2 regions of the Bradyrhizobium sp. 61 genome follow, and region 2 is predicted to be linked to the other one. Evidence: riboswitches for the same ligand, from Rfam matches in the RefSeq annotation. Region 2 holds a riboswitch; the other holds the start of a gene.
The links. A riboswitch is a leader RNA that binds a small molecule or an ion and turns the genes downstream of it on or off. The one in region 2 is predicted to bind S-adenosylmethionine.

Region 1 (4,290 bases), on a different contig from region 2:
TATTCCGCGCGCGGCTACACGCCGTCGGACGTGCCTGATGGCGAGGTCTACACCTACAAGCATTTCTACACCGACGCGCTCGCGGTGCTCGATCATCTCAAGATCGAGCGCGCGCATCTCGTCGGCCTGTCGATGGGCGCCTATTCGTCACTCCAGATCGGGTTGAACTCGCCGCAGCGCGCGCTGTCGATGACGCTGGCCGGCGTGGGCTCAGGATCGGAGATCGAGAATCTCGACAACTGGCGCAAGCAGTGCCGCGCCAACGCCGAGCAGTTCGAGACGCTCGGCTCCGCCGAGGTCGCAAAGGTCACGCGCGAGGCGCCGAGCCGGATTCCCTTCCTGGTGAAAGATCCGCGCGGCCACGCCGATTTCTACGCCGCACTGGCGCGCCACGATGCCAAGGGCTCCGCGAACACGATGCGCGGCTTCCAGGGCGGCAGGCCATCGATTTACACGATGCCGGATGCCATTCGAGGTGTGGTAACGCCCGCGCTGATCATCTGCGGCGACGAAGACGATCCCTGCGTCGGGGCAAGCCTGTTCCTGAAGAAGCACCTGCCCGCGGCGGGCCTCGCGATGTTTCCGAAATCAGGCCACGTGCTCAATCTCGAAGAACCCGCACTGTTCAACGAGAGCGTGGAGCGGTTCGTGACGCTGGTGGAAGCCGGGCGCTGGCCGGTGCGCGATCCGCGGTCGCTGGCGGCGCATTAGACTGCCAGTCGCTGTCATTCCGGGATGCGCCGACAGGCGCAGGCCCGGAATGACGGCAACTACTTCCCCTGCCCGCGCGTGAGCAGAAACACGCCCTGCTCGCCGAACATGTTCCACACCCACCACGGCAATCGCAGCCGCAATGGACGGCCGTAGAGATCCAGCGCCTCGGCGCGCTCCATCTTGACGTGGATCGCGTCGCAGAGCTCGACGAAATCCTTGATGGTGCAGAAATGGATGTTGGCGGTGTCGTACCAGGTCGCCGGCAGATTCTCGGTGCGCGGCATGTGGCCGCCGACCAGGAGCTGGAGCCGCATCTTCCAGAAGCCGAAATTCGGGAACGACACGATGGCGCGGCGGCCGATGCGCAGCAGATTCTCCAGCACGACCCGCGGCTGCCGCGTCGCCTGCAGCGTCTGCGACAGGATAACGTAATCGAAGGCGTCGTCGGGATAATTGACGAGATCGGTGTCGGCATCGCCCTGCACCACCGCGAGGCCCTTGGCGACGCAACGGTTGACGCCCTCGCGCGACAGCTCGATGCCGCGCCCGTCGATGCCGCGGGTCTCCAGAAGCTGGAGCAAATCGCCCTCGCCGCAGCCGACGTCGAGCACTTTCGAGCCGGGCTTGACCATCTCGGCGACCAGCAGATGATCGGCGCGAAACTGGCCTGACTGCTCCGTCGCAACGCCGCCCAGCGGCAGCACTTCCTGCACAGACATCGCTAGCCGTCCTTGTCAGTCAATCCTGGCGGTGAGCCCGCGCGCCTTCCCTGCCGATTGCAGGAAGGCACGGGCGATATCGAAGAATTCAGGCACGTCGAGCAGGAAGGCGTCATGGCCGCGATCGGTCTCGATCTCGGCGAACGACACCCGCGCGCTCGACGCGTTCAGCGCATGCACCAGTGCGCGCGATTCCGAGGTCGGGAACAGCCAGTCGCTGGTGAAGGAGACCACGCAGAAGCGCGTCTCGATGCCCGCGAACGCTTTCGCCAGCACGCCGCCGTGATCGCCGGCGATGTCGAAATAGTCCATCGCACGGGTCAGATAGAGATAGGAGTTGGCGTCGAACCGCTCGACGAAGGACGAGCCCTGGTAGCGCAGATAGCTCTCGACCTGGAAATCGGCGTCGAACGAGAAGGTCGGCAGCTCGCGGTCCTGCATGCGGCGGCCGAACTTGCGATGCAGCGCGGCGTCGGAGAGATAGGTGATGTGCGCGGCCATCCGTGCCACCGCAAGTCCGCGATGCGGATGGATGCCCTGATCCGTGTAGCGGCCGTTGTGCCAGTCGGGATCGGCCATCACCGCCTGGCGGCCGAGCTCGTGGAAAGCGATGTTCTGCGCCGAGTGCCGCGTCGCGCAGGCAATCGCCAGCGCGGAGTACACGCGCTTGGGATAGGCCGCGGTCCATTGCAGCACCTGCATGCCGCCCATCGAGCCGCCGACCACCGCGAACAACGTGTCGATGCCGAGCCGGTCGATCAGCATCGCCTGCGCGCGCACCATGTCGGGAATGGTGATGACGGGAAAATCCAGGCCCCACACCTTGCCGGTCGCGGGATTGATCGAGGCCGGCCCGGTCGAGCCCATGCAGCCGCCGATCACGTTGGCGCAAATGATGAAGTAGTGCTGAGGATCAAGAGGTCGGCCGGGACCGACCAGCGTCTCCCACCAACCCGACTTGCCGGTGACGGGATGCACGTTGGCGACATGCTGATCGCCGGTCAGCGCATGGCAGATCAGCACCGCGTTGGAGCTATCGGCGTTGAGCTCGCCATAGGTCTGGTAGGCGATCTGGAACGGGGTGAGATCGATGCCGCAATCGAGCCGCAGCGGCTGCTCGGCGCCGAACTGCGCGACCTGCGAATTCGGATGATCCGCCTCATGCGACCGGTCGTCGGCGCTGATCGCGGGACTCGGCACGGGCTTCACGCCAACCATCATCGACCTCGTTTGCGACACCCGTCAGGCTGCCGCTGGAATCAGGCCATGAAAAACCCGGCCTGAACGATAGGTTCGGCCGGGATCTGAAGCGTCCCCGGCCTGTTTAGCGAGTTTTTTAACGTGGCTGCAAGCCGGCCGGCTCAAATGACCACGGAACGGGCAAAAGCTACTGTCTTGGGCGGTTTTCGTCAAGTCATGGTCCCGATTAGCCAAATTCATCCCTGAAAGGCCGGCCGAAAAGGCCCGGTTTCCCTTTGCATTTCTCTTTGCTTTCGCCGCGCCGACTGCCTAATCAGGACGTCGATCGCAGCGGATCCGGCCTTGCCGATGGGCCTTGGCCGACCCGCATTGGAACGCCTCTCACCAGCATCTCGCAGATATGTCCCAACGTCCGCCCGCGCCACCATCGCTCCAGGAATTGCGCAAGGAGATCGACGCGATCGACGAGGGCATGCATCGTCTCCTGATGCAGCGCGGCGACATCATCGACCGCCTGATCCAGGTGAAGCAGACCCAGGAGGTCGGCTCGGCGTTCCGCCCGGCGCGCGAGGCCGCCATGATGCGTGACATCGTGCAGCGTCATCGCGGCATCCTGCCGCTCGACACGGTCGAGAGCATCTGGCGCGTCATCATCTCGACGTTCACTTACGTCCAAGCGCCGTTCTCCGTCCATGCCGACATCTCGGTGAGCGAGCCGGCGATGCGCGATTCCGTGCGCTTCCATTTCGGCTTCACGGTGCCTTACGTCGCGCATTTCAGCGCGCAGGCCGCGGTCGAAGCGGTGGCGAAGTCCAAGGGCGATCTGGCGCTGGTCTCGGCGACCTCGAGCCGCACGCCATGGTGGCTGGAGCTGGAAGCGGACGGCGCGCCGAAGATCATCGCGCGGATGCCCTTCGTCGAGCGCGCCGACCATCCGGCCGCACTGCCGGTGTTCGCGATCTCGCGCGTCGCCGACAGCGCCGTGGTGACGGAGGTCGAGACCTTCAGCGTGCGCGTGTCCGGGTGGAACGCCGAGGTCGCCCGCGCCCTGTCGCCGCTCGCCGAGATCGTGGCAGTGCCCGATACCGCCTTCGACGGCGCAGCGCTGCTGGTCTCGGTCACGAGCGCGACCAGCATCGACAAGATCAAGGCTGCCCTGATCGAAGCGGGGGCCTCGGTGCGCTCCACGGCCCTCGTCGGCAGCCACGCAACGCGCTATACGGTGCCCTCGACCGGGTCGAAATCGTAGATCGCGAACCGCCTAAAGCTACTTCCGGAGTTGAAGATGTCCCGCCCCGTGCCGAATCCCGGCATTCTCGATATTGCGCCCTACACGCCCGGCAAGAGCCCGGTGGCTGAGCCGGGCCGCAAGGTGTTCAAGCTCTCGGCCAACGAGACGCCGTTCGGGCCCTCGCCCAAGGCGATCGAGGCGTTCAGGAACGTGGCGGCGCATCTGGAAGACTATCCGGAAGGAACCTCGCGCGTGCTGCGCGAAGCGATCGGCCGTTCTTTCGGGCTCGACCCCAACCGCATCATCTGCGGCGCCGGCTCGGACGAGATTCTCAATCTGCTCGCCCACACCTATCTCAGCCACGGCGACGAGGCGATCTCGACCACGCACGGCTTCCTGGTCTACCCGATCGCGACCATGGCGGTC
Region 2 (4,290 bases):
CACGCGGAAGACGAATTCGGCAGCATCCGCCGTGCCGCGCCGTGTGACGACGGTGAGGATGAGTCCGGTGAAATAGGCGTGATAGAGGTCGGCGACCGCACGCCAGCGCTTCCATTGCGCTTCCTGTGCTGCGTCTGTTGCGGCGGTCATGTTCGCTCCCGATCGTTGTTTTGATCGAGTGTGTCACTGCGCCCGGTACGAGGCAACCTGACGCTCAGGCAGAGCGCCCTGCACGCCAGCCCGTCAATTCCGCATCACGAATTTTGCGCAAGCCTGGCCGCGCGCTCGCGCTCGACGCGTTCGGTGACGTCGCGCGCCATCGCGACCGATCCGACCACGGCACCACCGGCATCGCGCACCAGCGCGAAGGTCATCTCGATGTAGAGCTTGCGTCCGCTCTGGTGCAGCGCGCGGGTCAGCGTCGGCCTGCCCGCAAGCTTCATCGCCCCGGTGGTAAGCGCAGCTTCGAAGCCCTTCCAGTGCGCGGCACGCAGACGTTCGGGAATGATCAGATCGAGGTTCTGGCCGAGCGCTTCGGCGGCGGAGAAGCCGAACAAGGCGGTCGATGCACGATTCCAGCGCGTGATGGTGCCGGAGCGATCCGAATAGATGAGCGCGTCCGCGACGTCGTCGAGGATTCTTGCGTCGAGTTCGGATTGAACACTCATCTCGCCACCTCGCATGCAGCCCGGATTTCAGCTTGCATCCCGGCAGTAGTCAATCGAGAGGCTGCGGCGTACTGTCATGCCCCGGTCAAGCCGGGGCATGACAGTAGGGTGTGTAGCTACACCCGAAAATGCTTCGATAGTTTGAGGCCCTGCGCCTGGTAGTTCGAGCCGATGCGCTGGCCGTACATCGCGTCGGGGCGCGCCAGCATCTTCTCGTAGACGAGGCGGCCGACGATCTGGCCGTGCTCGAGGATGAACGGCACCTCGCGCGAGCGCACTTCGAGCACGGCGCGCGATCCCTGCCCGCCAGCGCCGGCATAGCCGAAGCCGGGATCGAAGAATCCGGCATAGTGCACGCGGAACTCGCCGACCAGAGGATCGAACGGCACCATCTCCGCGGCGTAATCGGGCGGCACCTGCACGGCTTCCTTGGAGGCGAGGATGTAGAACTCGCCGGGGTCGAGGATCAGGCTGCCGTCGGGACGTGCCGAGATCGGTTCCCAGAAATCCTCCACCGCATAGCCGGAGCGGCGGTCGACGTCGACGACGCCGGTGTGTCGCTTGGCGCGATAGCCGACGAAGCCGTTGGCCTTCTCACCGGAGAGGTCGACGGAGACGGCAACGCCGCCGGTGAGATCGGCATCGTCGAGATCGACGAGACGCTCGGTCGCATGCAGCGCCTCGAGCTCGTCGATGTTGAGGATGGCATCTCCGGTGCGGAAGCGCACCTGGCTCAGGCGCGAGCCCTCGCTGACCAGCACCGGAAACGTTTTCGGGCTGATCTCGGCGTAGAGCGGGCCGTGATAGCCGGCGCCGATCATGTCGAAGCGGCGGGTGCCGTCGGCGATGACACGGGTGAAGACATCAAGCCGGCCGGTCGAGCTTTTCGGGTTCGCGGCGGCGACGATCTCCGGCGGCAGCGCCAGGCTTTCCAAGAGCGGCACGATGTAGACGCAGTTGGTCTCCAGCACCGCGCCATCGGCGAGGCTGAACTCGTGCAGCTTTAACTCGTCGATGCGCTCGGCGACGGTCGCGCCGGGACCCGGCAGGAAGCTGGCGCGAACGCGATAGGCGATATCGCCGAGGCGAAGGTCGAGGCTCGCCGGCTGGATCTGGCTTTCGACGAAGTCATAAGCGGGCAGGATGAGGCCCGCCTTCGCCATCGCCGCGATCATGCGGTCGGGCAGGATACCATTGGCGTCGGCGGCAACCGTGAAGCTCAACCGGGGGTCCTCGTCAGGGGTCAAATGCATCCGGACATGCGGGAAATAGCAGCCTTTTACGGCTATCCGATGGACGCCTTGACGGAAAGGCCATTGCGGAATATGAGCATCACTTATCCCGTGGTGATTTGAGCCGGCCGGCTTGCAGCCACGTTAAATAAGTCGCTAAACAGGCCGGGGACCTCTGTGATCCCGGCCCGTGGAGATATCCAGGCCGGTTTTTTTGTGACCGTTTTCGATGGTCACGCAGAGGAGGTCCTATGTCGAAGTCCCCGGCGTCCACCACGCAATACCGTCCCGAAACCCGCCTGGTCCATTCCGGCACCCTGCGCTCGCAATATGGCGAGACGTCGGAGGCGCTGTTTTTGACCCAGGGCTACGTCTACAACAGCGCCGAGGAATGCGAGGCGCGGTTCAAGGGCGAGGACCCCGGCTTCATCTATTCGCGCTATTCCAACCCGACTATCTCGATGTTCGAGCGCCGCATGATCGAGCTCGAAGGCGCCGAAGCCGCCCGCTCGGCCGCGACCGGCATGGCCGCGGTGACGACCGCGATCCTGGCGCCGCTGAAGGCCGGCGATCACGTGGTGGCCTCGCGCGCCCTGTTCGGCTCCTGTCTCTACGTCATCCAGGATCTGTTGCCGCGCTACGGCATCGAGACCACGCTGGTCGACGGTCTCGATCTCGACCAGTGGCAGCGCGCCTTGAGGCCGAACACCAAGACGTTTTTCCTGGAGAGCCCGACCAACCCGACGCTCGACGTGCTCGACATTCCAGGGATCGCCGAGATCGCGCACAGCGGCGGCGCGCGGCTCGTCGTCGACAACGTGTTCGCGACGCCGATCTGGCAGAGCCCGCTCGCGCTAGGGGCCGACGTCGTGGTCTATTCCGCGACCAAGCACATCGACGGCCAGGGCCGTTGTCTCGGCGGCATCATCCTGTCGTCGGAAGCGTTCATCGCCGAGCACATCCACAATTTCATGCGCCAGACCGGCCCGTCGATCTCGCCGTTCAACGCCTGGGTCCTGCTCAAGGGCCTGGAGACGCTCGGCGTGCGCGTGCGTGCGCAGACCGAGACGGCGGGACGCATCGCCGACGTGCTGGCGAGCCATCCGAAGATTTCACGCCTGGTCTATCCCGGCCGCGCCGACCATCCGCAGGCAGCTCTCGTGAAGAAGCAGATGCGCGGCGGCTCGACCCTCGTCGGCTTCGAGGTGAAGGGCGGTAAGCAGGGTGCGTTCCGCGTGCTCAACGAGCTCAAGCTTGCAAAAATCTCGAACAATCTCGGCGATGCCAAGAGCCTCGTCACGCATCCGGCGACCACGACGCATCAGCGCCTCAAGCCGGAAGACCGCGCCGCACTCGGCATCAGCGAGGGCTTCATCCGCTTCTCGGCGGGGCTCGAGCATGTGGATGATCTGGTCGAGGATCTGACCGCGGCGCTGGAGAAGGCGTGAGGGCTTCACGAGCTCGGAATCGTAGGGGGGCAAAGCGACTTGTCCGCCGTAGCTCGAAGAGCGAAGGCGGAAGCGTGCCCACCATTCACGATCATGTCGCCGATAGATGGTGGGCACGGCGCGCGAAGGGCGCGCCTTTGCCCACCTTACGGAAGCTCACATCGGCCGATACGTCCGCACGTCCGCGGGCACGTTGACGCCGAGCTTGATCTGGCCGACGGAGCGGATGATGTCGTCGCCGAGGATCTGGGCGAAGCAGGCATAGCCCCAATCGTTCATGTGCAGGCCGTCGGCGATCACGAAACTCTCGACCGGGATCGATTGATTCTCGTGCCAGTCGCGCATCACCTCGAAGCGGGGGAAGATGCCGACGTGACGGAGCTCGGCGACCTTGCCGAGCAGGTGCACCATCTTGCCGGCGCTCTCCTTGCGCTGGTTGACGGCTGGCGAATATTGCGGATCGACCAGCACGATGTCGGCGCCGCCAGCGGCCTGGATGCGGGAGATACCGTCCTCGACCATCTTGGCGGTGTCACCGGGATCGAGATTGCGCAGCACCGCATTGGTGCCGACCTGCCAGATCACGAGATCCGGATGCACGTCGATCACCTCCTTCTGGAGGCGCTTCATCATCTCGGGCGCGTCCTCGCCGCCGACGCCGGCGTTGATGACGGTGATGTCGGCGGTCGGATATTGCCGGCGGAGCTGCGCGGCGAGACGGTTCGGATAGTTGAAATCGGGCGAGCTCGCGCCATAGCCTGCCGTCGACGACGAGCCGAACGCAACGATCACGACGGGTTTGCCGGCGACGAGCTTGCCCGCGACATGCGGCAGCGAGCCCATCGCCTTCGAGCCACCCTTCGGCGTGAGGCAGGGCACGCGGCTGAAAATGTCCCCGGCGGATTTCGCGACCTGCTTCACCTTGTCGATGGCGCGGGCGGT

Region 1: linked by a shared signal. The riboswitch ahead of IVB46_RS28415 (homoserine O-acetyltransferase) and the one ahead of IVB46_RS08325 (O-succinylhomoserine sulfhydrylase) in region 2 are both predicted to bind S-adenosylmethionine.

What each region holds. Positions count from the first base shown of each region.
Region 1 covers NZ_JADPIU010000075.1:9,483-13,772, forward strand. The annotation lists gene IVB46_RS28405 (alpha/beta hydrolase) at 1-711, shown strand, start outside; gene metW (methionine biosynthesis protein MetW) at 771-1,433, opposite strand; gene IVB46_RS28415 (homoserine O-acetyltransferase) at 1,449-2,651, opposite strand; SAM riboswitch at 2,737-2,816, opposite strand; gene IVB46_RS28420 (chorismate mutase) at 3,034-3,882, shown strand; gene IVB46_RS28425 (histidinol-phosphate transaminase) at 3,919-4,290, shown strand, end outside.
Region 2 covers NZ_JADPIU010000019.1:3,476-7,765, forward strand. The annotation lists gene IVB46_RS08310 (hypothetical protein) at 1-150, opposite strand, end outside; gene IVB46_RS08315 (PAS domain S-box protein) at 255-668, opposite strand; gene IVB46_RS08320 (2'-deoxycytidine 5'-triphosphate deaminase) at 785-1,891, opposite strand; SAM riboswitch at 2,002-2,081, shown strand; gene IVB46_RS08325 (O-succinylhomoserine sulfhydrylase) at 2,152-3,348, shown strand; gene IVB46_RS08330 (SGNH/GDSL hydrolase family protein) at 3,505-4,290, opposite strand, start outside.